3 regions of the Pseudochelatococcus sp. B33 genome follow, and region 2 is predicted to be linked to each of the others. Evidence: predicted binding sites of a transcription regulator. Region 2 holds the regulator's gene; each other region holds the start of a gene.
What was found. The regulator LexA, encoded in region 2, represses DNA repair genes until DNA is damaged. The targets are predictions, from matches to a motif close to TGTTCNNNNTGTGTTCNG.
Positions count from the first base shown of each region.

Region 1 (9,911 bases), on a different contig from region 2:
TGATCGCCGCCAACGGACGCATCACCGCACTCGGCTGGAAGCCGCGCTTCGACGACCTGCCGGTCATCATCCGCCACGCCTGGGAGTGGGAACAGCGGCTCGCCCGCCAGCGGTGAAACCCGCGCGCTTCAGCCCTTCGAGGTGATCGGAATGCGCTCAATGGCGCGGGCGGGAGGAAAAGCAGCCGGCGCGCACGCGATCGGGCAGGCGCTGGGCGAAATCGGCGACAGCCTCCTCGCCGTAGATCGTCACCAGGCTGTGAAAGGCCGCAAACAGCGCCGCATGCGCGATGCAATCCTCGTCGAGACCGTCGAGCTGCGCCTCCGCGAAGGCCTCCTTCAGATAGAACAGCGCCGCCCGCTTCTCGTCCATCACGTCATGGAGATCGCCCGATTCGTTGTGGTCTATGATCATACTTGCGTCTTCCGGCTGCGTCGTCTGTTCTCACCTTTTCATCATAGGGGCATGAGGCGGCCGCAGCCAGTGAGTTATTGCAATGCGGTTAACACGAGACGGAATGCGCGTGTTGGTCACAGGATGTTGCGGGCGGGCAACACCCCGTCCCGGGACCGCGGACGCCGGTCAGGCCGCGGCGGCGATCCGGCCGATGCCGCCGCGATAGGACAGCGCCTCCGCCACGTGCCCGCGGCTCACCCGCTCCTCCCCGTCGAGGTCGGCGAGGGTGCGTGCCATGCGCAGCACGCGGTGATAACCGCGGGCGGAAAGGCGCATGGCCTCCGCCGCGTCACGCAGCAGGGCGAGGCCCGCCTCGTCGGGACGCGCCGTCTCCTCCAGCACCGGCGCCGGGCAATGGGCATTCGTCGTATCGGCGGGCAGGCCGAGCGCCCGGAAGCGGCGCGCCTGCAGCTCCCGCGCCCGCGCCACCCGCGCCGCAACCACGGCCGACGGCTCCGAGGGCTGCGGCTGGATCAGGTCCGACGCGGTCACCGCCGGCGCCTCGATGACAAGGTCGATGCGGTCGATGAGCGGGCCGGAAAGGCGCGCCTGATACTGCGCCATGCAGCGGTCGTTGGGCTGCCTGCGGCAGGCGAAGCCGGGCTCGGTGGCGTTGCCGCACCGGCACGGGTTCATCGCCGCGACGAGCTGGAAACGCGCCGGGTAGACCGCGCGGCGGTTGGCGCGGGAGATCAGCACCTCGCCGGTTTCCATGGGCTGGCGCAGGCCGTCGAGCGTCTGCGGCTGGAACTCCGGCAACTCGTCGAGAAACAGCACGCCGTTGTGCGCCAGCGACACCTCGCCGGGCCGGGCATGGATGCCGCCGCCGACCAGCGCCGCCATGGAGGCCGAGTGATGCGGCGCGCGGAACGGCCGCCGGTCCGTGAGCGCGCCATCCTCCAGCAGCCCCGCGACCGAGTGGATCATCGACACGTCGAGCAGCTCGCGCGGCGTGAGCGGCGGCAGGATCGACGGCAGCCGGCTCGCCAGCATCGACTTGCCGCTGCCCGGCGGGCCGTGCAGCAGCAGGTTGTGATTGCCCGCCGCCGCGATTTCGAGCGCGCGGCGCGCGCTCTCCTGCCCGCGGACGTCCTTGAGATCGGGCATCGCGCCGTCGGTGCGGTCCATGCCCGGCTGCGGCCGCGACAGCACCTGAACGCCGCGGATATGGTTGGCGAGCTGCACGAGCGAGGCGGGCGCGACGATGTCGAGATCGCCGCTCGCCCAGGCCGCTTCCGGCCCGCAGGCGGCGGGGCAGATCAGGCCGAGCCCGCGCCCCGCCGCCGCCATCGCCGCCGGCAGCACGCCCGCGACCGGCGTCAGCGCGCCGTCGAGCCCCAGCTCCCCGAGCACGACATGGCCGGCGAGCGCATCGGCCGGTATGGCGCCGATGGCGGCCATGATGGCGAGCGCAATCGGCAGGTCGTAATGGGATCCCTCCTTCGGCATGTCGGCGGGCGCGAGATTGACCGTGATGCGCTTGGCGGGCATCGCCAGCCCCGAGGCCACCAGCGCCGCCCTCACCCGCTCGCGCGATTCGCCCACCGCCTTGTCCGGCAGGCCGACGATGGAGAACGCCACCGCACCCGACGCGACCAGCACCTGAACGTCGACGGGCCGTGCCTCGATCCCCTCGAAAGCAACCGTCGCCACGCGCGCTACCATACGCCCCACCCGATACCATCCACGGAACCCGCAGGCACCATAGACCAGAACCACCTTCCACTCAAGAACAATAAAGGAACATATATCAGAACGGAGAAAAAATAAGCATATTTTCGTTCATAAAAAATAACCATATATGACAAGCCACAATTCAATCACAAATTTATATAAGGAATACGCTATCATTAATTGTTATTAAATGAATTTATTTCTATTTTAACAATTAAGGCAATATTGAGGTAAGCACCTTAAGGAAATTTAATTTGAATATCGATGCCGCAGATCCCATCCTCATCTCGCCGCAACAATGCGCAAGCTGAAAAGGATCATGGGACATGAGAAAGACCCTCGTTGCCGCCTCCGCCGCCGCTGCCCTGCTCGTGGGTGGCATCGCCCCGACCTTCGCCCAACAGGACACGCAGGATAAGCCCGCCGCCGAGCGGTCCGAGCAGGATCGTCAGCGCGGGCCGCGCTTCAGCGCCGAAGACCGCGCGGCCTTCACCGCCGCCCGCCTCGCGGCCCTCAAGGCCGGTCTGCAACTCACCACCGAGCAGGAGACGCACTGGACCGCGCTGGAAACGGCCCTACGCTCCCTCTCCGACGAACGCGCCGAACAGCGCCAGGAACGTGCACAGCAGCGCGGCGAGCGCTCGCGTCCCGATGCGCTCGAGGCCCTCAGCCGCCAGGCCGAGGGGCTGCGCGGACGGGCCGACCGCCTCACCACGGTGGCGGAAGCCGCCAAGCCGCTGTTCGACAGCCTCGACGATGCCCAGAAGCGCCGCTTCGGCATCCTGCTGCGCGACAATCTGGCCGAAGGGCCGCATCACTGGCAGCGCTTCGCACATGGCGCCGGCCCGCATCGCGGCCGCTGAAGGCCCGCGCCCTCGGGCGCGGCCATGGCAATGACGGGGCGGACAGGGGTATCCCCTGCCCGCCTTTTCCAACCGGCCCGGGTTCAGTCGCGCAGGACAAGCACGGAGCAGGTCGCGTGGCGCACGATCGTCGCCGCGTTCGAGCCGATGAGGTAGGTCGACACGCCCGGCTGATGCGAGGAGACGACGATCAGGTCCGCCCCCAACTCCGACGCCTCCTCCAGCACCTCATTATAGACGGAGCCGAGGCGCACCACCGTCGTGACACGCTCGGGCGGAAGCGGCACCTCCTTGGCGAATTCCTCCAGCTCCTCCGAGGCCAGACGCGCCTGCTCCTCGTCGAAATTGGGCGGCACGAATTCCACGAAGGATACCGGCAGGATGGACCGCACGTAGACCAGCCGGATGGTGCCGCCCGACTCCCGCGCCAGCGCCGCGGCGCGCGTGACCGCCTTGCGTGCAATGTCGAGATCCGCCAGATCGACGGGGACGAGTATCTTCTTGAACATGGCCTACACTCTCCTTATCGCCTGATCCAGTAGACCGGAAAGGCACTGCCCCGGCCTTGTCATGCGTCAAATCCGGACCGGCTGCGCGCCGCTCACCGGCCCTTTGGCCTCACGCCTGCCGCGCGGGCGTGCGCACCACCAGCCCGTCGAGGTCGTCCCGAACCCGGATCTGACAGGAAAGACGCGAATTCGGCTTTACGTCCAGCGCGAAATCCAGCATGTCCTCCTCCATCGGTTCAGGATCGCCGACGATGTCGAGCCACGCATCGTCGATATAGACATGGCAGGTCGCGCAGGCGCACGCTCCGCCGCACTCTCCCAATATTCCGGGAACGGAATGCCGGACAGCCGTTTCCATGACAGTAGATCCGGTTACAGCTTCAACAGCCATGGCGTTTCCACTTGCGTCGATATAGGTTATTACTGGCATGAACGATCCTGCTGTGCACCCCGTCCGGCGAGCGGAATCAGCGCCTCTATTGGTGATGTTATTGCCACACTGGTTCCGGTCGTCGGGCCATGGCCGGCCGACGCGTTTGTATCCCGTATCGGCTCCGGTACGCAACACCTTGGGATTCAAGCGCTCTCTCCGCCGGCCCGGCCGCATTTACCATAGGCTTAATATCTGGTTAATGAAATACGACAAAGGTGGCCGGCCGGGTTTTCTTTAGGGCTTGCAAAGTTTAATCTTACGTCACTGGTAGATGTGCGGCGAAGCCGGAGGGCTTCCGATATCGCGCGCGGCGCCGAGATGCGTCAGGCGCACGGACGAGGCGGTGAGATGGTTCAGAACAGCAAGCGTATCGATACGACGGCAGAGGCCCTGTCCGCGATTGAAGAGGCGCTGAACCTCAGAAATACGCCGAAGGAGCAACCGGCTCCCGCCGCCCCGGCATCGCCGGATAAAGGGGCCTCGCCATCGCCCGCCGAAAGCCAGCCCGCCGGGAGCCAGCAGGCCGGAGGTCAGCAGGCCAAGCCCGCCGCCCAGGGCACCGGGCAGGCCGCGGCCGGTCATCAACCTCCCGCCGGCCAGCCTCCGGCGCAGAAATCGGCTGCGCCTTCCGCCGCCGGGGAGGCCGCCCGCGAGGACAGCGCCCGCGAACCTGCCGCCCAGGGCGAAGGCCGGGCCGCCGACAGCCGCGCGACGCCGGATGCTGCGAAGAACCTCGCCGACCGGCGCAGCGCGCCGGTGGACGATGCCGGAGCGCCGCGCGCGGGGCTTCCGCGCGCCGAGCTTCCACGCACGGATATTCCCCGCACGGAGCCTTCCCGGACGGAGCCTTCCCGGACGGAGCCTTCCCGCACGGAGCCTTCCCGCACGGACTTGCCGCCGCAGCCGGCCGGTTCCGCCGATCGGCAGCCCGCGGCGGCGCGGGACCAGCAGGCGCGCGAGGGCGCGAGGACCGTCGTCACGCCCGGCGCGGTGCGGCCCGCCAACGACGACAGGGAAGCGGTCGGCGCCCTGCTGCAGCTCCTGCAGCGGCGGCCCTCGTCGACGCCCTATTGGGCGGCGGCGGGCATTTCGGCGTTCTGGACCGCCGCGGTGACGCTGTTCTTCTTCCTCCAGCGCGACGTTTCCTCCCTCGGGTGGTCGGCGGCCGCCGCCGGGCTCGATCCACTGACGTGGGCGCTGTTCGCCGGGGCGGTGGCGGGGCCGGTGATTCTGGCTTTCGTGCTTGCCGCCCTGCATGCCCGCACCCAGGAGCTGCGGCAGGTGGCGCGCGCCATGACCGGCGTCGCCGTGCGGCTGGCGCAGCCCGAAACGCTGGCCGCCGATTCCGTGGCGAGCCTCTCCCAGGCCGTGCGGCGCGAGATGGTGGCGATGGGCGACGGCGTGGAGCGGGCGCTGGCGCGCGCCGGCGAGCTCGACACGCTGGTGCGCACCGAGATCGCGACGCTCGAACGCTCCTATGCCGACAACGAGGTGCGGATCCGCAGCCTCATCGACGAGCTGGTGGCCCAGCGCAACGCCATCGTCGGCAGCGCCGACCGGGCGCAGACGGCGATCGCCGCCGCCCAGAGCTCGCTCGTCAAGGACATGGAGACGCGCAGCAACACGCTGACGGTCTCGCTGTCGGTGGTCGGCACGCGGATCGCGGAGGCCATCGGGGCGAAGGGCGAGCAATTGTCCCAGTCGCTGACGCAGGCGGGCGAGCGCGTCATCCGCAACATCGAATCGCAGGGCGAGCAGCTCACCGCCCGGCTCGCCGACGTGAGCCAGAACGTCAACGAACGCCTGTCCGGCATCGGCGAGGAGCTGTCCACCTCGCTCGACAAGCGGACGCGCGACATCAGCCGGGAGCTGTCGCAGACCGGCGAGCAACTGGCGCAAGTGCTGGGAGAGAGCACCACGCACGCCACCAAGGCCTTCTCCGACACCGGCCTGACGGTGGCGAAATCCATCGCCCAGCGGGCGGAGGAAGTGAACAAGGTGCTGAAATCGACCGGCGATTCGCTGGCCGTCTCGCTCAGCCTGCACGGCGCGGAGGTCAACCAGCGGCTGACCCAGACGGGGCAGGAGATCTCCGGCGCCATCGACGCGAGCGGGGCCAGCCTGGCCGAGCGCCTGGCACTGACCGGCGAGACCATCCGCAAGGTCATCGTGGACGACGGCAAGGTGCTGGAATCGAACCTCGCCGAAACCGGCGAGCGCCTGTCGAAGACGCTCTCGGCCCAGGTCGAGACGGCGCGGACGCATTTCGAGGACAACGCCAGCGAGCTCGTGACCACCTTCTCGGAGCAGACCGCGGCGCTGCACGACATCATCCGGGAACAGGTCGAGGCCACGCATTCCACGCTGGCCTCGGTTGGCCGCGAGGTGGTGCTGGCCATCGCCACCCAGGGCGTGCGGGTGAACGAGTCGCTGGCGGACAGCGCCGAGACGGTCGCGCAGACCATCGGCCAGCGCGGCAAGGAGGTCGACGAGGCGCTGCACCGGCGCCTCGTCGCGTTCGACACCTCCGTCAGGCAGGGCGGCGAACACCTCGACCGGACGCTGGCGCAGCATCTCGACCAGCTCCAGACCGCCTTCGGCGAACGCGCCAGCAGCCTCAACGACGTGCTCGAAAACGGCAACAGGAGCCTTGAGACCGTCTTCGCCACCCAGATCGGCAACCTGCAATCGGCGGTCGGCGACAGGTCGCAGGCCGTCGACCGGCTGTTCAGCGCGCGGCTGCAGGACTTCAACAGCTTCGCCGGCGGCCTGGACAAGGCGCTCGGCGGACTCGGCGAGGCGCTCGGCGGCTTCACCGCGACGCTGGGTCGTTTCGAGACCACATTCGGCGGCCTTGAGAACACGCTGGGCGGCTTCAATGCCGCCCACGGCCGCTTCGAGGCGACGCTCGCGGCCGGCAGGGCGCAGCTCGATACGACGCTCGGCGAGGGTCTCAAGGAGCTCGGCGGGGTTCTGGACGCCAAGGGCCAGGAACTGTCGACCCATTTCGACGGCCACGTCGCCGGCCTGCGCGACACGCTCGGCCGCAGCGTCCATGCGCTCGGCGGCATCACGAAGCAGCTTGTCGAAACCGTGGACCAGTCGATCGCCGGCAGCGCCGGCAAGCTGGAGAGCATTCTCGACGCACGGCTCTCGGGCTTTGAGGAGACGGTGGTGACACGCGGTCAGGCGCTCGACGGCCAGCTCGCGGCGCGCCTCTACAGCCTGCGCGAGACCCTCGACCAGGGCGGCGCGCAGCTAGAGACCACAATGGGCAAGCTGGTATTGTCCATCGACGGCACCATCGGCGCTGGCGCCGGGAAGATCGAGACGCTGCTTGACACGCGGCTCTCGGGCTTCGAGGAAACCGTCGCCACGCGCGGCCAGGCGCTCGACGGCCAGCTCGCCACGCGTCTCTACAGCCTGCGCGAGACCCTCGACCAGGGCGGCGCCGCGATCGAGAACACGGTCGGCAAGCTGGTGTCGTCCGTGGACGGCGCGGTCGGCGCCTGCGCGACGCGCATCGAGGACTCGCTCACCGGTCATCTGTCCGGCATCGAGAAGACGGTCGCCGCGAGCGCACGGGCGCTGGACGACAAGCTCGCCGCGCGCCTCAACAACCTGCGCCACACGCTGGACAGGGGCAGCGTCGCGTTCGAGAACGCCATCGAGACGCTGTCGTCCTCGATCGACGGCACCATCAACGACGGCGCCGCCAGGATCGAGACCGTGCTCGATGCGCGCATCTCGGGCTTCGAGGATGCCGTGGGCCAGCGCAGCCTGGCGCTCGACGCGCGGCTCGGCGAGCGGCTCGACAACCTGCGCGAGACGCTCGGCGAAGGCCAGACGCTGATCGACCAGGCGGTCGACAAGCTCGCGTCCTCGGTCGAGGACACCGTCGGCAAGCTCTCGGCTTCCGTGGACGCGGCCGTCGGCGGCGGCGTGGACAGGATCGGCAGCGCGCTCACCGGTCACCTCGGACGCTTCGAGACCGGCTTCAGCGTGCAGGCCCAGGCGCTCGACGAGCGGCTCACCGAGCGCCTCGCCGCCTTCCAGTCCGGCATCGCCTCCTTCAGCCAGGAGATCGAGGGGCCGCTGTCGGCGCGGCTCGAAAGCTTCCAGACCGCCATCGCCTCGCGCGGCCAGGAGCTCGATTCCGCCCTGATGGCCCGGCTCGCGGCGCTGCGGGAGATCGTCGACACCCGCGGCCAGCAGCTCGACAACCTGCTCGGCGAGAAGCTCGCCGCGCTCGAGGAAACGGTGGTGCGCCGCGGCGGCGACATCGCGGGCCGCATCGCCCGCGACACGCAGACGCTGTCGGCGATCGTCGACACGGGGCTGGGCGACATCGAGGCGCGGATCGCCGGCCCGGCGCGCGAGGCGGCGGAGCGGATCGCCTCCAGCACGCGCGAAGCCGCACAATCGCTCGAAGGGCAGGTCGAGGCGTTCGACGAGCGCGTCAACGCGCGCGCCCAGGCAGTGGGCCAGACGCTCGAGACGCTCATCGATGGCATCGAGACGCGCATCGACGCCCGCGCCATCGCGCTCAACCAGTCGCTCATCGACCGCACCACGGATCTGGCGCGGACGCTCGCCGATGGCGGCAGGCAGACTGTCGAAGCCATGTCGGGCAAGGCCGAGGAGATCGGTTCCATCATCGGCGGGCACGGCGACGCGCTGGCGCAGCGGCTCGCCGATCAGGCCTCGGCCATCGATTCCGGCCTGGTGCGCTACGTGCAGAGCCTCGACGCCACGCTCGGCAACCGGGTGCAGGAGCTCGGCGCGCTGTTCAGGACCGGCGGCACCGGTCTCGTCGCGACGCTGGAGCAGCACAGCGAAGCCCTTGCCGCCGACTTCGCCGCCGCCGGCGCAGCGGTGGTGCGCTCCATCGAGGAGCAGGGCGGCGCGGTGGTCGAGACGCTGCGCGAACGCAGCGACGACCTGTCGGTGCGCGTGGCCGAGCTCCGGGACGAGCTCGCCCAGTCCATCGACGGCAGCGCGACGCGCGCGGTCGAGGCGCTGGCGGGAGCGAGCGAGCGCATACGCTCCGAGCTCGACAGCGTCGTGGGCCGCGTCTCCGACGCCAACATCTCCCTGAAGCGGCTGGCGCAATCGGCGGGCGGCAACCTGTCGGAGATCGAGCGGGATCTGTCGGAACGCGTGTCGTCGCTCAAGGAAGTTCTGGAAGCGCTGTCCCGCGAGGGCACGCAGGCGACCACCGGGCTGCAGGAGCAGATCGGGGCCCTGCAGGACGCCGCCGCCCGCGCCATCGCCGAATCGGAGAAGGTCGCCGGCGGCCTGGCGGAACAGGGGACCGAGGTGTCGCGCTCCACCTTCGAGCACGTCAGCGCTCTCGCCAATGCGGCCAAGGCGCTCGCCGCGGTCGAGGAGCGCATCGGCGAGGCGCTCGACGCCCGCCGCTCCACACTGGAGGAGACGGTCGCGAACCTCAGCTCCCGCGCCGAGGACATCGAGACGATCACGCGCCAGTTCGACGACGTGCTCGGCCGCTCGCTCGCGGCGCTCGACGAAAAGGCGCGGCTCGTGAGCGAGAACCTGACCCAGACGACGGAAACCGCCAGCGCCGGCATCGCCGGCCAGCTGCAGCAGCTCGACGATCTGGCGGCCGACCAGCGCGAGCGCACGATCGCCGCACTGCGCGACTCCTACGAGACCGTCATCGCCGAGATGCGGACGGATCTCGACGCGGCCACGGGACAGTTCCAGGAGGCGGCGCGCGGGATGCAGGCGACGATCGCCACCATCCGGCGCGAGCTCGAGGACACCCGCGACGTGATGCAGGCCGGCTTAGAGGCCCTGCCGCGCGAGGCGACCGAGAGCACCACCTCGATGCGCCGGGTGATCGCCGACCAGATCAGCGCCATCAACGCCTTGACGCAGGTGGTGGCGCGCGCCGGCAGCGTCGGCGAGGTGACGCGTCCCCGTCCGGCCGCCGCGCGCGCGGCCTCCCCTGCC
Region 1 covers NZ_JBSEFH010000007.1:210,249-220,159, reverse strand. Annotated here, with positions in the region: gene galE (UDP-glucose 4-epimerase GalE) at 1-116, shown strand, start outside; gene ACUSIJ_RS09980 (hypothetical protein) at 157-414, opposite strand; gene ACUSIJ_RS09975 (YifB family Mg chelatase-like AAA ATPase) at 583-2,121, opposite strand; gene ACUSIJ_RS09970 (Spy/CpxP family protein refolding chaperone) at 2,457-2,993, shown strand; gene ACUSIJ_RS09965 (universal stress protein) at 3,077-3,502, opposite strand; gene ACUSIJ_RS09960 (2Fe-2S iron-sulfur cluster-binding protein) at 3,612-3,932, opposite strand; gene ACUSIJ_RS09955 (apolipoprotein A-IV repeat region-like domain-containing protein) at 4,284-9,911, shown strand, end outside.
Region 1: ACUSIJ_RS09975 (YifB family Mg chelatase-like AAA ATPase) is a predicted target of LexA. The motif match lies at 2,185-2,202, and genes of this name have one in related genera.

Region 2 (9,911 bases):
GCCGCGCTGTCGTCGGGAATGTCGAAGGTCACCGTGTAGCTCACGCCATCGGGAACGGGGATGGTCTCGGCCTCCTCCACCTCGGGCTCGCGTCCGAGCAGGCGATCGTAGAGGCGGCCGAAGAACGAGCGGCGCGGCGCCCCGCTGTCCGCCTCGGCTTCGGTCTCGGCGGACTGCGGCGCGAGAAGCTGCGCCTCGGCCCGCCCGGCGATCGCCACGGCCGAGACGAGCGGCAGCGTCACGACCCCGGCGAGCCACAGCAGCGCGAGGGGACGCGCGTCGCGTCGCCGCCGGCGCTCCGGCACCGGCACTGCCCCCGGGCGGCCGGCTGTCCGGCCGATCGGCGCGGCGGGCGGGATGGTCCGGTCTTCACTCACGCGCCTTCGGGCCTCCAACGCAAACACACCTGCTATACCATCATGGAGCGAAAGATGCATGGCCCGGAATGCCCTCCGGGCAACACGAGCGCTCCGTCGACCGCGCGCCGCGGCAGCCGCTCCCGCCGCCGCACCGAACCGCCATCGCCCGCCCGGCAGCAGCGCCATGCTTCCGGGTATGAGACGAATATCGCAGGGATTGTAACGAATCGCACTTGGCCATTGGTTAACACTGACGGAGAATTCAGCAATTCCAATACCCGGTGACGATGGCGGGGTGCGCCGAAGCCGGGCAAGTTTCGCGCAAGCCATATTCCGGCAGGATATCATCCGGAGCTTCGGAACAGGCCCCCTCGCCCGGCCCGCTTCCTCGTCCTCCAGGGGCGGCGGGCACGGGAGCGCATGGAGGCAAGGCCGGAGATCCGCCCGCGCCGGTCACATAACCGCCTACAAGAACTTATAAAAAAGAACGACTGGCTGACGACGGACCGATGATCGCCCCGGAAAGCACCCGCGTTTTTTCAGAGGTATGTTATCTTGCTGGAGGAGATTTTCCGGTTCACGGGTAAGTTGATCATGGAGCAGCACCGCGCGGGAGACGATCCGCCGGAGCACAGACCGGGGCCCGACGGACAGCGCGCGGAAACGGATGAGACGCCGGCAGGCGGCATGCGCTTCGGCCTGGCGCTCGGCGGCGGCGCGGCCCGGGGCTGGGCGCATATCGGCGTGCTGAAGGTGCTCCGGCGCGAGGGGCTGCAGCCGTCCGTCATCGCCGGCACCTCCATCGGCGCGGTCGTCGGCGGGTGCTATGCCGCGGGCAAGCTCGACGAGCTCGAGGATTTCGCCCGCTCGCTCACCAAGCGCCGCGTCGTCGGGCTGATGGATTTCCACATCAACGGCTCGGGCCTGCTCGCCGGCGATCGCCTGCAGAAACTGCTGGTGGAGAACCTCGGCGCGCTGAAGATCGAGGAACTGCCGCTGCGCTTCGCGGCGGTGGCGACGGAACTCGGATCGGGCCACGAGATCTGGCTCACGCGCGGGCAGCTGGCCGAGGCGCTGCGCGCCTCATATGCTTTGCCGGGCGTGTTCGACGCGGTGAGACTCGGCGGGCGGTGGCTCATGGACGGCGCGCTCGTCAACCCCATCCCGGTGACGGCGACGCGGGTGCTCGGCGCGGAAGCCGCCGTCGCGGTCAACCTGAACGGCGATCCGCGCGCCCGCACCGCGATGGGACCGACCCTCGATCCGGAAGAGGCGCAGGAGCTCATCGACAGCGCCGAACATCCGACGGACAGCCTGCTGCGGCGTTTCTTCGCGCCGTTCCAGAGCGCGCTTCCGGGCGCACGCGGACAGCAGCGCCGGCCCCGCGCCCCCGGCCTCGCGACGGTGCTGATGGACGCGTTCAACATCACGCAGGACCGAATCGCGCGCTCGCGCCTCGCCGGCGACCCGCCGGACATCACCATCGCGCCCCGCCTCGCCCATGTCGGATTGTTCGATTTCCACCGCGCGGGGGAGATCATTGCCCTGGGCGAGAAGGCGACGGAGCGGGCCCTGCCCGACCTGCTGGAATACCTGCGCGGCGAGGACGGGGCGGAGCCGCGCTGATCCGTCCCCGCCCCCGGGATTTCACCTGACCTCTTCAGGTCACTATTCACGTCACGCAGTGGCGATGTACTCGCGCAACGCCTGGTGCTCGGTCTCGAACTCCGCCAGCCGGTGCTTCACCACGTCGCCGATCGAGATGATGCCGGAAAGCCTGCCGCCCTCCATCACGGGAATGTGACGGAAACGGCCGGCGGTCATCATCTCCATGACATCCTCGATGGTGTCGTAGGGCGTGCACGTCTTCACCCGTGACGTCATGACGCGAGACACGGTGTTGTCGAGTGCGCGCGGCCCATCCTGGCCGAGCATGCGCACCACGTCCCGTTCGGACAGTATGCCGAGCACCGCTCCGTCGACGCCGGTCACCACCAGCGCGCCGACACCCCGCGTCGACAGCACGTCGACGGCCTCGTGCAGCGTGCGCTGGGGCGAAATCGTAATGACGGAACGCCCCTTGGACGAAAGAATTGCGGCGACTGTGCCCATATCAACCTCCCTCGATATTCACTGAACCGCAGCGCGCCCGACAGGCGCGGCGGCAGCAGAGCGGTCCGTTTTTCGGTATCTTCTTCGTTATTATCGTGTGTTCTGTATTGTTTACGGGCCCGATCTGCGCACCGCCGTCCATGGGCGGCCTTGAGGCATATTCTGCCTTCCGCCGGCGTGTATGGCAAGGCCGTGAAGCGGCCGGAACGCTTTCCCGCCAACGGAATCGACCGAATCGACGCGTTCAGGAGCGTCGTGCGGCGGGAGGGACGGGATCGAGCGGCCGGAACAGGGCGAGGCCCGCGAGGAAGCCGCCGATGTGCGCCTCCCACGCGATCGCGCCATCGACGCCGAAGGCGCCCGAGGCGAAACCCGCGATCAGGTTGATGACGAGCCAGGCGATGATGAAACCCAGCGCCTGCCTGTTTTCCAGCAGGTTGACGAGCGGCTGCGCCGGCGCAAACAGCACCGATGGCGTGGACCGCCCGAAGACGGCAACCTGCCCGGAGCCGAAGACGAATCGCGCCGCCGCCGCCATCACCCCCGAAATCGCCCCCGAGGCGCCAACCATCGGCGTGACGTCGACGGGCCGCATGAGCCAGTAGAACAGCGATCCTGCGACAGTCGCCGCGAGGAACAGCAGCAGAAACCGCGCCACGCCGAAGCGCCACGCCACCGGCGTGCCGAAGGCCAGCAGCCACAGCGCGTTGAAGCCGAGATGCATCCACGATCCATGCAGCAGGCCGTAAGTGACGACGGACCACGGCGCCGGCCCCTCCGTCAGGACGAAACGCGTCAGCGCCATCTGCATGCCGCCGCCGGCGAAAGCGGATTCGAACAGTTCCTGCGCCCGCGAGGGGTCGAAAAACACGGTCAGCCGTGCCGGAATGAAGGCGAGCGACAGCATCAGGTGGGCGCCTTCCCCGTCCGGAAGCAGCGTGCGCAGGGCATGGATCGCCGCCAGCACGGCGATGACGGCGAGGACCACGCCGGGCACGTTGAACGCCGGCTCGCGCACGGGCGGACGGCCACCGGGCCGCGGGTGGGCTTGATAGTCGTCGGACACGCAATGTTCCCTGCGCTGGAGAAAGGATGACGCGGATGCCGCGGGTGGAGCGGAAGCGCGCCACGATAGCACGATGCCGCATCGACGCCAGCGCCGCCGGAAACGCGGCTTATGCACGGGTTAATTGCGGATTTTCATCCTCCAAGATTGTGGCCGGCGATGCCGCCGTGGCATTCTTGATGCGTTTTCCATACTGGGTCGTCGTCACAGGTCATGGTTCCCCGGCCCCTTGACAGTTCGCGGTACAACTGCATGTTTCCTGTCCGTTCGCCTCGGACGCATGCGGTGTCGCCGTGCATGTCCTGTCCGGGGCGTTCCATTCGGATCGTCCCATGTCGGGTTGTCCCTGGCATGGCTGGAATCTTCATCGGCGGATTGGAATACGGGCGGGCATGATGACGGATGGCAACGACCTTTTCGGCACCCCGGCAGGCGGGGGCGGCGCCGAGCCGGCCACCAGGACGGGCGTCAGCTCTTCAGGCGCCGGTTCGGCCGCCAGAGCCGCCTCCGGCCGTGCGGCTGCCGCGGCCAGGAACGTGGCCGCCGTCAAGCGGGAACAGGCGCAGGCTGCCGGGAACCCCGGCCAGCCCGAGGCAGGCTATGACGCCTCGTCCATCGAGGTGCTGGAGGGGCTCGAGCCCGTGCGCCGGCGTCCCGGCATGTATATCGGCGGCACGGACGAGAAGGCGCTGCATCACCTCTTCGCCGAGGTCATCGACAACGCCATGGACGAGGCCGTGGCGGGATACGCCGGCTTCATCGAGGTGGAGCTGTCGGCCGACGGGTTCCTCGCCGTCACCGACAACGGGCGCGGCATTCCCGTCGATCCGCATCCGAAGTTCCCCGACAAGTCGGCGCTCGAGGTGATTCTCACCACGCTGCACGCCGGCGGCAAGTTCGATTCCAAGGTCTACGAGACATCGGGCGGCCTGCACGGGGTCGGCGTGTCGGTGGTGAACGCGCTCTCGGAAAAGCTCGAGGTCGAGGTCGCGCGCGGGCAGATCCTCTACCGGCAGGAGTTTTCGCGCGGGTTGCCGCTCGGGCCCCTCGCGACGCTGGGGCGCGTCAGCAACCGGCGCGGCACGCGCGTGCGTTTCAAGCCGGACGCCGAAATCTTCGGCCCCGGCACGCGGTTCGATCCGGCGCGCCTCTTCCGCATGGCGCGCTCGAAGGCGTTCCTGTTCGGCGGCGTCGAGATCCGCTGGCGCTGCGCGCCGGAACTGCTGCCCGCCGGCGGCAAGGTGCCGGCCGAGGCGACCTTCCGCTTCCCCGGCGGCTTGCGGGACTATCTGGCGCAGGAGATCGAGGGGCGCGAGCTCGTCGTCGACACCATCTTCTCCGGCCGCATCGACAAGTCCGCCACCAACGGCAAGGCAGGCACGACAGGCGCCCCGACGGGAGCCCACGGCTCGCTGGAATGGGCGATCGCCTGGTACACGCAGGACGACGGCCACGTCGCCTCCTATTGCAACACCATCCCGACGCCCGAGGGCGGCACGCACGAACAGGGCCTGCGCGCCGCCCTGCTGCGCGGCCTGCGCGACCACGCCGAGCGCGTCAACCAGTCGAAGCGCGCGGCGCAGATCACCGCCGACGACATCATGACCTCGTGCGCGGCAATGCTCTCGGTTTTCATCCGCGAGCCGGAATTCCAGGGCCAGACCAAGGACCGGCTCGCGACGACGGAGGCCGCGCGCATCGTCGAGAACGCGGTGCGAGACGCCTTCGACCACTGGCTCGCCGCCGCGCCCCAGCAGGCCTCCCGGCTCCTCGACTGGACGGTGGAGCGCGCCGAGGAACGGCTGCGCCGGCGCGCCGAAAAGGAAGTCGCCCGCAAGACGGCGACGCGCCGCCTGCGCCTGCCCGGCAAGCTCGCCGACTGCACGCGGGCGGGCGCGGAGGGGTCGGAGCTCTTTCTGGTCGAGGGCGATTCGGCCGGCGGATCGGCCAAGCAGGCGCGCGACCGCGCCACGCAGGCCATTCTGCCGTTGCGCGGCAAGATCCTCAACGTCGCTTCCGCCGGACGCGACAAGCTTTTGCAGAACCAGCAGATCGCGGATCTGATGCTGGCGCTGGGCTGCGGCGCGGGCTCCGCCTATCGCGAGGCGGACCTGCGCTACGACAAGATCATCATCATGACCGACGCCGACGTGGACGGCGCCCATATCGCCTCGCTCCTCATCACGTTCTTCTGGCAGCAGACGCCGCGCCTCATCGACGGGCGGCACCTGTATCTGGCCGTGCCGCCGCTGTTCCGCCTGAGCCAAGGCGGCAAGACCGTCTACGCCCGCGACGAGACGCACCGGCAGGAGCTGATGCGCACGACCTTCAAGGGCAAGAAGGTGGATATTGGCCGCTTCAAGGGCCTCGGCGAGATGCTGCCGGCGCAGCTCAAGGAAACCACCATGGATCCGCGCAAGCGCACCCTGCTCCGGGTGGTGGTGGATCACGACGCGCGGCCCGAAATCGGCGAGGCGGTCGAGCGGCTGATGGGCAACAAGCCGGAAGCCCGCTTCTCCTTCATCCAGGAACACGCGGCCTTCGCCACGGATCTGGACATCTGAGATCTCGACATCTGATCCGCGGCGGGCCGTCGTCCGCGGGAACGCGGCCAGCCCCGCCACAGAATCGACGCTGTAGAATCGGCTTTCCCTGTGCGCCGGCCGATGAAAGTCGCACCGCCAGGCGGAAATCGGCGCGCCGCCCCGCTCCAAACAACAAAGTTTTAAGGCTTATCGTGAACAGTGACGCTTGCGGAACACATTAAGAACGTGTATGGTGTTCGCGTTTCGTTTCGTGCCTCGTCATTTGACGTTACGAACTGGCGGAAATCCCGGGAGGACGCGTAATCCATGCTGACGCGCAAGCAACACGATCTGCTTCGGTTTATTCATGAACGGATGCGCGAGTCCGGAGTTCCTCCTTCGTTCGATGAGATGAAGGACGCGCTGAACCTGCGCTCCAAGTCGGGGATCCACCGGCTGATCATCGCGCTCGAGGAGCGCGGTTTCATCCGCCGGCTGCCGAACCGGGCGCGCGCCATCGAGGTGATTCGGCTGCCGGAAGTGCCGACCGCGCCGGTGCCGCGCGGCCGCTTCAGTCCGAGCATCGTCGAGGGCGGCCTCGGCCGCGCTCCCGCCGGCGGACGGGCCAACGTCGACAGGCCCGTGCAGGAAATCGACCCCGTCTCCTCCGGCGGGCTTACCATTCCGGTGATGGGGCGTATCGCGGCCGGCACGCCCATCACGGCGATCCAGAATTCGAGCCATTCGCTGACCCTGCCGCCCGAGCTGCTGTCCCCCGGCGAGCATTTCGCCCTGGAAGTGCGGGGCGATTCGATGATCGAGGCCGGGATTCTCGATGGCGACACAGTCATCCTGCGTCGGCAGGACAACGCCGACACCGGGGACATCGTCGTCGCGCTCATCGATGACGAGGAAGCCACCCTGAAACGCCTGCGCAAGCGCGGTTCCTCGATCGCGCTCGAAGCCGCCAATCCGGCCTACGAGACGCGTGTTCTGGGGCCCGACAGGGTGCGCATCCAGGGCAAGCTCATCAGCCTCGTCCGCCGTTACTGAGGCCGCTGGCAAGGCCCTTCGGGGACGTCACCGATGGGCCGGACGTCGCCAGGGCCGGTTGTCGGACGATCCGGCATCACCTGCCCGGACATTGCCGTTCTCGCCGTCCGGCCGGCCCCTGATGACGAGATCGTCGCCCTCGAAAATCAGCGCCAGAGCGCCGTGCCGGTCGAGGTCGGTTCTGTCGATGACGTGGCGGGCGGCGCAGTTTTCCGGCGCGCGCCAGCGCGTCACGACAACGGCGGCGCGGGTACAGTCCTCGTAGGCGGCCCGCTCGTCGAGGGCGAAGGCGACGCTGCGCCCCTCCGGCAGCACGGTGACGCAGCCGATGCGGTCACAGGCAACGCCGGCACGCAGTGATGGATCACCCGCCCGGCGCGGATCGCCGTCCGACCGCAGCCATTGCTCGACGGTGAAGGCGGACGGGCGGCCGAGAACGAGATAGCGGCCGTCCGCCGCCCGTACCATCGCGCCCCTGCCTTCGCGGTCGATGAGCATGTCCGGCCGGTCGGGCATGGCGGCGAGCGCCACGCCGAGGCCCGCCGGGAGGATGGCGAACCATCTGAGCGGCGTCGTCCAGAGGCAGGTCCACAGGAGGGCTGCCACCAGCAGGACCAGCACACCCGGCCCGAACGAGGGCACCACGACCACGGCGCCGGCGAACCCCTCGATGATCGTCGAGCCGGCAAGCACCGGCGCGGCCGCGAGGCCGGCCAGATGCCAGAACGGGCCGTCGAGCCCGAGCGGATAGGCCATGACGCCCATGAAGGCGAGCGGCATGACGAGCAGTTCCACCAGCGGCAGGCCGAAGGCGTTGCCGACGAGCCCCCACGGATTGAAGGTCTGGAAATGATAGGTGCTGAACGGGCCGGTGGCCAGCATCGCGACCACGGTCGTGGCCGTGCTGACGACGACGAGCCGGTAGAGCCGCCCGCCGCGCAGCCCGGCGTCCGGCAGATGCAGGCCGCCGCCTTCCCTGAGCGGCATCATGCCGTGCGCCCGCGCGCCGTCGCTCCACCGCTCGAACAGCGCGATCAGCGCGGCGACGCCCGCGAACGACATCTGGAAGCTCGGCCCGAGCAGGGTTTCGGGCTGGAACGTGAGGCAGACGAAGGCGGCGAGCGCGAGATTGCGCATGGAGAGCGCCGGCCGGTCCGCCAGGATCGCGCCCATGACGATCAGCGTCACGACGAGCGCCCGCAACGTGTCGATGCCCGCACCCGAGAACACGCAATAGACGCCGGCCCCGGCGATGCCCGCCACCGCCGCCGCCTTGCGCACCGGCCGGCGCAACGCCATGCCGGGAGACAGCGCCAGCAGGGCGCGCGCGAGAAAGAAGATCGTCCCCGCAACCAGCGTCATGTGGAAGCCGCCGATCGACACCACGTGGTAGATGCCCGCCGCGCGCAGGGATTCGTTGGTTTCGTCGGTCAGCATGCCGCGCTTGCCGGTGACGAGCGCCGCCACGAAGGCCGCCTCCTGCCCCCGCGCCCGCTCCTCTCCGTCCTTGCCGTGGCCGCTACCCTGCAAGGGGCCGCCGCCGGCCTCGATGATGCGACGTGTCAATGCATTGCGATGATTGTCTATCCACGCCGCGAGCCGGGCGCCCGGCGGTGTCGGCGGATGCCGGCCGGCGATCGCCTCGACCCGGCCGTTGACGGACCCCACTGCGCCGATGCCGCCGAAGAACGCGTCGCGGGCGAAGTCGTAGCCGCCGGGGCGCGCCGGCTGCGGCGGCGGCACCAGCCGCGCCGTGGCCACGATGCGCGTTCCGGGCGCGATGGCCGTGCCGCGGCGCAGGCCGATGCGCACGCGGGCCGGCCGCTCCCCCGCCGCGAGGCCGCCGATGTCCTCCACGTCGATGATGGCGCGCGGCCCCTGCGGCCGCTCCTCGACGGAGCGCACGAAGCCCGTGACCGGCGCAATGACCGTGCGGTTGAGCACCGGCTGCGCCACCCATTGCGTGCGCATCGCCGCCATGGAGAAGCCGAGGAACAGGACGCCGGCGGCCATGGCCGCCGTCCGCGCCCGCCAGTGCCCGCGCAGCATGACGGCGACGGCTATCATGACGGCCGCCGCCACGGGGCCGGACCACGGCGCGGGCTCGCGGTCGGCGGCGAAATAGAACGCCACGCCCGTGCCATAGGCCACCGGCAGCCAAAGGAAGAGCCGCCGGCGCTCGGCTTCCAGCGCGAGCCAGCCCGTCAGCCGCACGCGCCAGCGGCTGCCGAGATCGCCGGCCTCGGCGGCTGCGAAGCGCAGCCACGCTGGCGCCGCGAGGGGCATGGCCCCCCACCCTCTCCTGCCCGCGCGGTTCACGCCGGGTCCCGCGTCCAGTGCGGTGCGCGGCCGGCGATCTTTCGCATGATGCCTACCCCATACGCCCAAGTCATGATACAGAGCGCCGATGCCGCGTTGCGCGGCGCCCGAGCCGTGTTACACCGCCCATTATCGTCTTCCGGGGCGATTGCGCCAAGCCCGATTTGTCACATCCGTCACGACGGCGCGACAAATCCGTGGTACGTCCGTCGCCCGCCGTCAACGTTTGTGGATCAGTCGCTGCAATGACATCTCCCGTCGTCACGCGTTTTGCCCCGTCGCCAACCGGATTCCTCCACATCGGAGGCGCACGCACCGCGCTCTTCAACTGGCTCTACGCCAGGCGGCACAATGGAAAAATGCTGCTGCGCATCGAGGACACCGACCGCGAACGCTCGACGGAGGCAGCCGTCGAGGCCATTTTCGACGGCCTGCGCTGGCTGGGTCTCGACTGGGACGGCGAGGCCATCCGCCAGT
Region 2 covers NZ_JBSEFH010000011.1:66,866-76,776, reverse strand. Annotated here, with positions in the region: gene ACUSIJ_RS13685 (autotransporter assembly complex protein TamA) at 1-377, opposite strand, end outside; gene ACUSIJ_RS13680 (patatin-like phospholipase family protein) at 954-1,985, shown strand; gene ACUSIJ_RS13675 (CBS domain-containing protein) at 2,037-2,471, opposite strand; gene ACUSIJ_RS13670 (rhomboid family intramembrane serine protease) at 2,716-3,537, opposite strand; gene parE (DNA topoisomerase IV subunit B) at 3,930-6,101, shown strand; gene lexA (transcriptional repressor LexA) at 6,390-7,115, shown strand; gene ACUSIJ_RS13655 (ComEC/Rec2 family competence protein) at 7,143-9,401, opposite strand; gene gltX (glutamate--tRNA ligase) at 9,680-9,911, shown strand, end outside.

Region 3 (9,911 bases), on a different contig from region 2:
CGGGGCGCACCTCGACGCCGTGCTCGCGCGCGTCGCGCACGATCTGCGCCGGGGCGTAGAAGCCCATGGGCTGGGCGTTGAGGAGTGCGGCGCAGAACACGTCCGGATGATGGCACTTGACCCAGGCGGAGGCATAGGCGATCAGCGCGAAGCTCGCCGCGTGGCTCTCGGGAAAGCCGTAGCTGCCGAAGCCTTCGAGCTGGCGGAAGATCTTCTGGGCGAATTCGGCGTCGTAGCCGTTCGCCACCATGCCGTCGATCAGCCGCTGGCCGAAGTTCGATATGGTGCCCGTATGCTTGAACGTGGCCATGGCGCGGCGCAACTCATCGGCCTCGCCGGGGGTGAAGCTGGCGCATTCGATGGCCACCCGCATGGCCTGCTCCTGAAACAGCGGCACGCCGTATGTCGTGCCGAGCACGACCTTGAGCTCGGGCTTCGGATAATCGACCTTCTCGATCCCGTCGCGCCGGCGCAGGTAGGGGTGCACCATGCCGCCCTGGATCGGGCCGGGGCGCACGATCGCCACCTGAATGACGAGGTCGTAGAATTTTTCTGGCCTCAGGCGCGGCAGCATGCTCATCTGCGCGCGGCTCTCGATCTGGAACGTGCCGAGCGTATCGGCCTTGCAGATCATGGCATAGGTCGCATCGTCCCCCTGGGGGATGGAGGCGAGGTCGTGCCTCTTTCCCGTTTTCTCCTCGATCAGGTCGAAGGCGCGGCGCATGCATGAGAGCATGCCGAGCGCCAGCACGTCGACCTTCATGAAGCGCAGGATGTCGATGTCGTCCTTGTCCCATTCGATCACCTGCCGGTCTTCCATGGCGGCGGGCTCGATGGGCACGAGGTCGTCCAGCCGGTCGCGGGTGAGCACGAAGCCGCCCGGATGCTGGGAGAGGTGACGGGGCGTGCCAATGAGCCGGCGGGCGAGGTCCAGCGTCAGCCGCAGCCTGCGGTCGGCCATGTTGAGGTTGAGCTGTGCGGCATGCTTCGCCTCGACCTTCTCCGACGTGCCCCAGACCTGCGACGACAGCATCCTGGTCAGGTCTTCCGGCAGGCCGAGCGCCTTGCCGACGTCGCGCAGCGCGCCGCGCGCGCGGTAGCGGATGACGGTGGCGCACAGCGCGGCGCGGTCGCGGCCATAGGTCTCGTAGACCCACTGGATGACCTCCTCGCGCCGCTCGTGCTCGAAATCGACGTCGATGTCCGGCGGCTCCTGCCGCTCCTCCGAGACGAAGCGCTCGAACAGGAGATTGTTGTTGCCGGGATCGATGGCGGTGATGCCGAGTACGTAGCACACCGCCGAATTCGCCGCCGAGCCCCGGCCCTGACACACGATATTCCTTGAGCGCGCGAAGCGGACGATGGCGTTGACCGTCAGGAAATAGGGCGCGTAGTCGAGCTTCTCGATGAGCCGCAACTCGTGTTGGAGGGTGCGGCGCACCTTGTCCGGCACGCCCGAGGGATAGCGGCCCGCCGCCCCCTCCCATGTCAGCTTCTCCAGCGTCTGCTGCGGCGTGAGCTCCGGATGGAGCTTTTCCTCCGGATATTGATAAGCCAGTTCATCGAGCGAGAACGTGCAGGAGCGGGCGATGTCGAGCGTGCGCGCCAGTGCCTCTGGATAGCGGGCGAACAGCCGGTGCATCTCCTGCGGCGGCTTGAGGTAGCGGTCGGCGTGGCGCTCGTGCCGGAAACCGAGATCGTCGATGGTGACGGTGTGCCGGATCGCGGTGACGACATCCTGCAGGATGCGCCGGCCGGGCTCGTGGTAGAGCACGTCGTTGGTGACGACGGTCGCCACCCGCGCCCGCGCCGCCATATTGGACAGTTCCCACAGCCGCAACTGGTCGTTCGGCCGCCGGCGCAGCGTCAGCGCCACGTGGGCGCGGTCGCCGAAGAGGTCGCGCAGCCGGTAGAGGTCGCGCGCGCAGGCGTCATCCGCCGCATCGGGCACCAGGATGGCGATCAGCCCCTCTGTGCAAGCGGCGAGATCGGCCCATGCAAGATGGCAGCGACCCTTGCCGGCCCGCTTCTTGCCGAGCGACAGCAGCCGGCACAGACGCGCATAGGCCGGGCGATCCATGGGATAGACCAGCACCGGCGGGCCGTCAGCAAGATCGAGGCGGCAGCCGACGATCAGGCGCACGCCCGTCACCTTCGCCGCCTGATGCGCCCGCACGATCCCGGCGAGCGAGTTGCGGTCGACGATGCCGAGCGCCTCGATGCCGAGTTCCTGCGCCCGGAGGAACAGCTCCTCGCACGAGGATGCCCCGCGCAGGAAGCTGAAATGGCTCGTCACCTGCAGTTCGGCGTAAGCCGCGCTCATGCGAATATCCCGTGCAGGAACCACCGGTGCGAGCCGGTTTCGGGATCCTCGCCGTCGCCCGTGCGGAAGATCCAGTAGCGCTCGCCGGCCTCGCTCTCGACGCGAAAATAATCCCGCACCGCGGCAAGTTCCGCCTCCCGCTTCCACCATTCGCCGAACACACGCTCCGGCCCGTCGGCGCGCGCGACCCGCCGCCGCACCCCGCGCCAGGCGAACCAGACTGGCGGATGATCGGGCAGCAGCGCCATGGTGTCGATGGGCTCGGGGCGCGCCAGCAGCCGCGGCGGACGCGGCCATTCCCCCGTCCAGTTCCCGCCCGTCGCCGGCGACAGCGGCGCAATGCGCATCACCGAGCGCTCGGGCACGTCGCTGGCGACGGGCGCGAGGCGATAGACCCGGCGCACGCCGACGCGGTTGGCCAGCACGTCGATCAGGCCGGAGATGTCCGGCTCCGCCTCGTCCGCGAGCGAGGCGGCCACCTGCCGGGCCGTGAGCGGCTCGGCGCGGGTGGCGGTCAGTGTCATGGCCTCGATGCCGAAGCCGGGATCGATCGTCTCGATGCGCTCACATAAGAGCCGCGTCAGCCGTCCTGCATCCCGCACCGGCTGCGCCGTGCCGATGCGGATGGCCTGCAGGCCGTTGTCGATGCGCCGGAACAGCAGGTCGAGGCGGCGCGCGCCGAGCCCCCTTGCCTCCAGCCCGGCGCACAGGGCGGCGACGAGCTTGTGCGTATAGCGGGCGATGGTCTCGGGCGCCGCGATCGGCTCGGCGAAGACGCGGGAAACCGCGATGAGATCGGGCGAGCGCACCGGCTCGACGGGCTCGGCCACGCGTCCCAGCGCCTGATCGAGCCGGCGCATGAGATCCGGCCCGAAACGCAGCGCCAGCGGGGCGCGCGGCCGGTCGACGAGGTCTCCGATGCGCTCGAATCCGATCCCGCGCAGATCGCGGACGGTCTGCGGCGCAAGGCGCAGCGCCTCGACCGGCAGGGGGCGCAGCACCCGCTCCGCCCCCTGCGGCGGGACGACCGCCGTCGCCCGGCCGAGAAAGCGGGCGGCGGCGTGGGCCGCACCCCATGTGTCGGCGACGGCCGCCCGCGCCTCGATGCCGGCGGCCGCGAGGCGCTCCACGATAGCCGTCAGCATGGCGGCCTCACCGCTGTGCAGATGGTCGGCCCCCGTCGTGTCGATGACGAGCCCGTCGGGCGGGTCGGACGCGACGATGGGCGAGAAGCGCAGCGCCCACAGCGCCAGCCGTTCGAGCCCCCGCGCATCGGCGCACGGGTCGGCATCCACGACCGCAAGCCCCGGCACCAGCGCCCGCGCCTTCGTCACCGCCATGCCGGCGACGAGCCCAAGGCGCTCCGCCGCCGCATCGAGCGCGGTGACGACGCGCCGCCTGCCCTCGCGGCCCGCTAGGACGAGCGGCCCGTCAGGCCGGGGCGATGCGCCGCCCGCTCGGTCGCCCATTTGGCCGCCCATTTGCCTGCCGAGACGGTCCGTGGGCCATCTCGGCAGGAACAGCGACACGATCCGCGACGAGTTTCCCTTCGGCATCGCAGGCCTCCACTTCGATATCGAAACCTTCGCCGCCGCGGCAGCGCACGAGTTCGAGCCACCAGCGGGAACGCCCGACGCCCGCGACCGGCAACGGCGCCGACGGCAGCACCGAAACGCGCCAGCGGGTGAAGGCGGCGGTCGGCTGTCCGAAGTCCGCCGCATCGGCCGGACGCCGCCAGCGCCGGATGGCGATCCCGGTCGCGCCGGACCGTTCGGCCGCCAACTGCAGCCGCCGCGAGGCGGTCATGGACAGGCGCGAGACCTCCGCCACCACGGCGCCGGGCCCGCCGTGACGCAACCCCTCCTCGAAACAGGCGAGCAGATCCTTCTCCTCGCCGGCCTCGACATGGATCACCCGGTCGGGCGGCAGGCCCGCCTGGGCCAGCGCCGGGGCGAACAGGTCCGGCCGGGTGACGCACCACAGCACCTTGCCCTTCGTGCGCGCCGCGATGCCGGCCGCGAACAGGGCGGCAGCCGCCCCGTCCACGGCCCCGCTGCCGCCGCCCGCCACCTCGTGCAGACACCCGAGCATGAGCCCTCCCCCCGGCAGACGCCGGTCGATCTCGTCCACGCCGAACGGCAGCACCTGCCGCACGCCCCGTCCCGCACCCTCGAACCGCCGGACGCGCTCCCGAAGCTCGGCGATGACCGGATTGGCGGCGGAGGGCGACATGGCGGAAAAGCGCTGGTCTCATGGTCTGGCGGAACACCTTTCCGCCATATGTTCATTATTTGTTCTTAAATGGCCGGCGAGTCAACAGGATTTGCGGGTGGGTGCTTTTGCGGATGCGTGCTTCGGACTCATGCCGAGGGCACGTCTGGGAACCTCGCCTGTCGTTCCGATCCGCACCTGTCGGCTATAGCATCAAGCCGAAAAGTGTGTGCACTTTTCGGAAAAACTTGATGCGTAAACAAATGGATAGAGCGGCGGAACGATTCTGTCCGAATGCCCGCCGCTCTGGCGTAACGCCGGCGCAGGCGGCTATCGCCGCGCGGCGCTCAGTTCCCTGGCGTTGACGATGTTGATCAGTTCGCGCCCTCCGGCCAGCCTGTCCAGATTGTCCATTGCCGCGGTCCAGATGCGGCGGCGCGCATGCTTCGTGGAGCCGCCGCTGTGCGGCGTCAGGATGACGTTCGGCAGCTTGCGGAACGGCGAATCCAGCGGCAGCGGCTCCTGCGTGAAGACGTCGAGCGCCGCGCCGCGCAGCCTGTTGTTCGCGAGGGCTTCGTACAGGGCGGCCTCGTCGACGATGGCGCCGCGGCCGACATTCACGAACAGGGCGGAGGGCTGCATCTTGGCGAGTTCCTTCGCGCCGATCATGCCCTTCGTTTCCTGTGTGAGCGGCACAGCGACGACCAGGATCTCGCTGTCGCGCAGCAGCGTGTCCAGATCGACGAAGCGGATGCCTTGCGGCGTGTCATCCGGCACGGTGCGCGTCGTCACCAGCATCCTGGCGTCGAAGGCGAGCATGCGCGCTGCAAACGCGCGGCCGATGGAGCCATAGCCGATCAGTCCCACCGTGCGGCCCGCAATCTCGTCGTTCTCCCACACCACCGTGTCCGACCAGACGCCGGAGCGCATCGCGTCGAGTTGACCCGGCAGGTCCCTCAGCGCGGCGAGGATCAGCAGGAACATATGCTCCACGACGGCGATGGTGGGCGCGCCCGGCGTGTTCGCCACCGGGATGCCCCTCGCCCCAGCCGCCGCAAGATCGATCCGGTTGATGCCCGCGCCGACCTGCTGCACCAGCCGCAGGCGCTTGCAGACAGACAGCAACTCGTCCGTCACCGCCACCTGGCGCGTGACAAAGGCATCCGCCTCCACCAGCGACCTCCGCAGCGCCCCGGGATCGGAAAGCGGCACGAAGGTAAGATCATGCGTCGTCGCAGGCGCGGTGCCCGGATCGAGAACGCCACCCGCAATCACCGTGACACGCAAAGCCATCCGCCAATTCCTCCCGCGCCCAGCCGATCGTTACCGTTCGCCGTATCATAAGCTCAAAATCCTATTTAATCGATATATGCTTGATCAAATTATGTTTGGATGTATAAAATTGGGTCCGATCCTTGGGAAACCGGCGCGCTGTCCGAGTGCGTCGGATCGAGACGAACAAAGCCGCAGCCTTGATAAGCGGCGACAGGAGGAGTCCGGGAGAATGGTGGATTATATTACCGATGAAGTGAAGGCGATGATCGGACTGGAGTCCGAGTGGGAGGAAGCCTGCGATCCGGTCGAGCAGGGCCAGATCCGGCGCCATATCCAGGCCACCATGGACCGCGACCCGGTTTACTGGGACGAATCCCATGCGGCCTCGACCAAGTTCGGCGGTATCGTCGCGCCCCCTCTCTTTCCGCTCCACGCCCTGCGCGTGCCCGCCAGCGCGCCGGATTCGTTCGACCGCGCTCCGACCGACCCGCATTTCGACGGCTCGGTCCGCGGTGTGATGAAGGGCCTGCCGCCTCTGCCCATCCCGCTCACCCGCGTGCTCAACGGCGGCAATCAGGTCGAGCTCTATCAGCAGGCGAAACCCGGCGAGCGGATCCGCGTGAAGAGCAAGTACATCGACATCTACCAGAAGGAAGGCCGCACCGGCACGATGGTCTTCCTGCTCACGGAGACCCTCTACACGAATGAAAAGGGTGAGCTGCTGCTGAAGGCCATCCAGACGCGCATCATGCGCTGAGCCGGCGAAAAGCCCGTGATACCGAGCCCAATCGAAAGGCCATGTGAATGAGCGATCTGCCGAGCAAAGTGACGATCTACGAAGTGGGCCCCCGCGAAGGGTTCCAGTTCGAGAAGACGTTCATCCCCACGGAAAGGAAGCTGCAACTCGTCAACGCGCTCGCGGAGACCGGCGTTGCCGATATCGAGGTCACTTCTTTCGTCAATCCGAAATGGGTGCCGCAGATGGCGGACGCGGACGAGGTGTCTGCCGGCCTGAAGCCCGTCGAGGGCCTGCGCTATAGCTGCCTATACCTCAACACGCAGGGGCTGGAGCGCGCCGCGGCCACCGGCAAATATTATCTCGACGGCTCGTTGAAACTCGGCTCCAGCCCGGCTTTCATCAAGAAGAACACCAACAAGACCATCGAGGAAACCGCCGCGACCTTCGACGACTGGATCGCGAAATACGAGGCTCTCGGCGTTCCGGTCGAGCAGGCGACGGTGAATGCAGCCTGGGGCTGCAACTATCAGGGCGACATCCCGGCAGACTGGGTGCTCACCCGCATCGCCACGATCGAGAAGAAGCTCGAGGAGCACGGCTACAAGCTGAAGCGGCTGCTGATCTCGGACACGATGGGCTGGGGCAATCCCGTCCAGACCAAGAAGCTGCTCGGCGCCATCCGTGACCGCTGGCCCGATGCGCAACTGAGGATCCATCTGCACGACACGCGCGGCCCCGGCCTGGTCAATGCCTATGCCGCGCTCGAACTCGGCATCTCGCATTTCGATTCCGCCGTCGCCGGGCTCGGCGGCTGCCCCTTCGCCGGCCATTCGGCCGCGGCGGGCAACATCTGCACCGAGGATCTCGTGTTCATGCTGCACGAGATGGGAATCGAGACCGGCATCGATCTGGAGAAGATGATCGAATGCGCGCGTCTTGCCGAAGACGTCGTCGGCCATCCGCTTCCGGGCAAGGTGATGAAGGGCGGCTCGCTGAAGCAGTACCGCCACTAGAGCGCGTTCCGATCAGACGGAATCGGCTGATCGATCAGAATTCGCTCAAAATAAAAAAGTAAGAGCATGTTATCGTTTCCGTGAAATGATGACGTGCTCTGACCCTTCCGGCTTCCGATCCCGGCGCTCCTCCCGGCCGGGCGCCCCTCCCCGCCGCGTCTCGATGCGGCGGGGAATTATTGTTTGCTCGTGACACATTCGAGGGACAGCGGCCTGACCGGGATCAGCAGCGTGACGACCGTCGAGATGGCCGAGATGACCGCGCACATCCAGAAAGCGGCGGCGTAGGATCCGGTGAGATCGACGGACAGGCCGCCGGCATAGGTGCCGAGCGCGCCGCCGACCTGATGCAGCACATAGATCAGGCCGAAGATGGTCGCCAGCGATCCCGCCCCGAAGACGTCGCCGGTGATGTTGGAGGTCAGCGCCACCGCGCCATAGCCGAGAAAGCCGAAGATCGCCGCGAAGAGATAGATCTGCCAGAGCTCCGGCTGCGCGACGATGAGCAGCGTCGCGGCCGAGCGCGCGATATAGAGCACCGCCAGCACGTGCTTGCGGCTCATATAGTCCGACAGCGTGCCGCTCAGGATGTTGCCGAATATGCCGATCGCGCCCATCAGGGCCAGCACGCCGGTGGCGACGAGCTGCGAGTGGCCGAGATGCAGGATCGCCGACGGCAGGTGGAAATAGACCAGGTTCATCAGGAAGCCGTTTCCGAACAGGCTGACGGTGATCAGCCAGAAGGCGGGCGTGACGACGGCCCGTCTGGCGATCTCGAAGACGCCGCTCCCTGCAGGCGTCGCGAGCGGCGTGCCGACGGGGACCGGCGCCGGGGCCGGCATGGGATCGCCATCCGGATGGAGGCCGATATCCTGCGGGTTCGAACGCAGATAGCGCCACATCAGCGGCACGAGAACGAGCATGCTCGCGCCGAGCATCAGCAACGTTTCCCGCCAGCCCACGGCGACGATCGCAGCCCCCGCCGCCGGCATCACGACGAAGGTGCCGACCTTGGAGCCGGACGTGACGATGCCGAGCGCGGTTCCGCGCTTGCGCCGGAACCAGCGCGAGATGAGGGTGGACAGGATGACGAGGTTGACCCCGCTGAAGGCGATCCCCGACATCACGCCCATCAGCAGCATCACCTGCCACATCTCCGTCGCGAAGCCGGTTCCGACATAGGCGAGCCCCATCGCCACCAGCCCCACGTGCATCACGATGGCCGGACCGAAACGGTCCGCGAACACCCCGATGACGGGCTGGGTGAAGCCGGAAAGCAGCGTCGCGAGCGCGAACACCAGCGACACGGAAGTGACGCTCGCATTCAGGTCCTGGGTGAGGCCGGGGACGAAAAGACCAAGGGTGAAGCGCGCGCCGAAGACGACGGTCATGACCATGAAGGCCAGGCCGACGATGAGCCAACCGCGATAGAGACCGCGCACCTGTATCCTCCAAATACCGGGCCTCCGGAGACGGCCACTGCGCCGATGGTCTCCCGGTCAGGTTGCCGCGCTGGAATGCTGTCCGATCAGACGGAACCGTCTGATCGATTAGAATTCGCTCAAAACAGGGAAGTGAGAGGGTTTCGCCGTTTCCGTGACGGTGAAACCCGCTAACGTTGCGGTTGACGCAGATCCCTTCGGTTGATCACATTGATCAGCTCGCGCCCGTCGGCGAGCCGATCGAGATTGTCGCGCATCTGCGCCCAGATCCGGTCCCGCGACTGTCGCGAGGCGCCTGCGCTGTGGGGCGTCACGACGACGCCCGCCATCCGACGCAGCGGCGAGTCCGCCGGCACCGGTTCGCGCGCGAAGGCGTCCAGCGCGCCGCGCAGACGCCCGGTCCCCAGGGCCTCGATCAGCGCCGGCTCGTCGACGATCGCGCCGCGCGCGATGTTCACGAACAGCGCGCCGGGCTTCATCATCGCGAGTTCCGCCGGACCGAGCAGGCCGCGCGTCGAGGGGTTGAGGCCGGCCGCGACGACGAGGATGTCGCTGCGCCGCAGCAGCGTCGGCAGATCCACGAAAGCGATGCCGGCAGGCGCCTCGGCCGGAACCGTCCGCGTGTGGACGATCGTCTCCGCCTTGAAGGCGACGAGGCGGCGCGCGAGGTCCGATCCGATCGAGCCGAAGCCCAGGATCCCCACGGTTTTTCCGCCGATCTCCTCGCCTTCCCAGACCTCGGCGCCGGACCAGCCGCCAGTCCGCATGGCGTTCACCTGATCGCTGAAGCCGCGCAGCGCCGCGAGGATGATGAGGAACGTGTGCTCCACGACGGCGTTGTTCGGCGCATCCGGCGTGTTCGCCACGCTGATCCCGAGCGCCGACGCCGCCATGAGGTCGATGCGGTC
Region 3 covers NZ_JBSEFH010000018.1:57,391-67,301, reverse strand. Annotated here, with positions in the region: gene ACUSIJ_RS19540 (error-prone DNA polymerase) at 1-2,323, opposite strand, end outside; gene ACUSIJ_RS19535 (Y-family DNA polymerase) at 2,320-3,804, opposite strand; gene ACUSIJ_RS19530 (ImuA family protein) at 3,755-4,555, opposite strand; gene ACUSIJ_RS19525 (NAD(P)-dependent oxidoreductase) at 4,865-5,827, opposite strand; gene ACUSIJ_RS19520 (FAS1-like dehydratase domain-containing protein) at 6,039-6,566, shown strand; gene ACUSIJ_RS19515 (hydroxymethylglutaryl-CoA lyase) at 6,614-7,561, shown strand; gene ACUSIJ_RS19510 (MFS transporter) at 7,738-9,003, opposite strand; gene ACUSIJ_RS19505 (2-hydroxyacid dehydrogenase) at 9,174-9,911, opposite strand, start outside.
Region 3: ACUSIJ_RS19530 (ImuA family protein) is a predicted target of LexA. The motif match lies at 4,605-4,622, and genes of this name have one in related genera.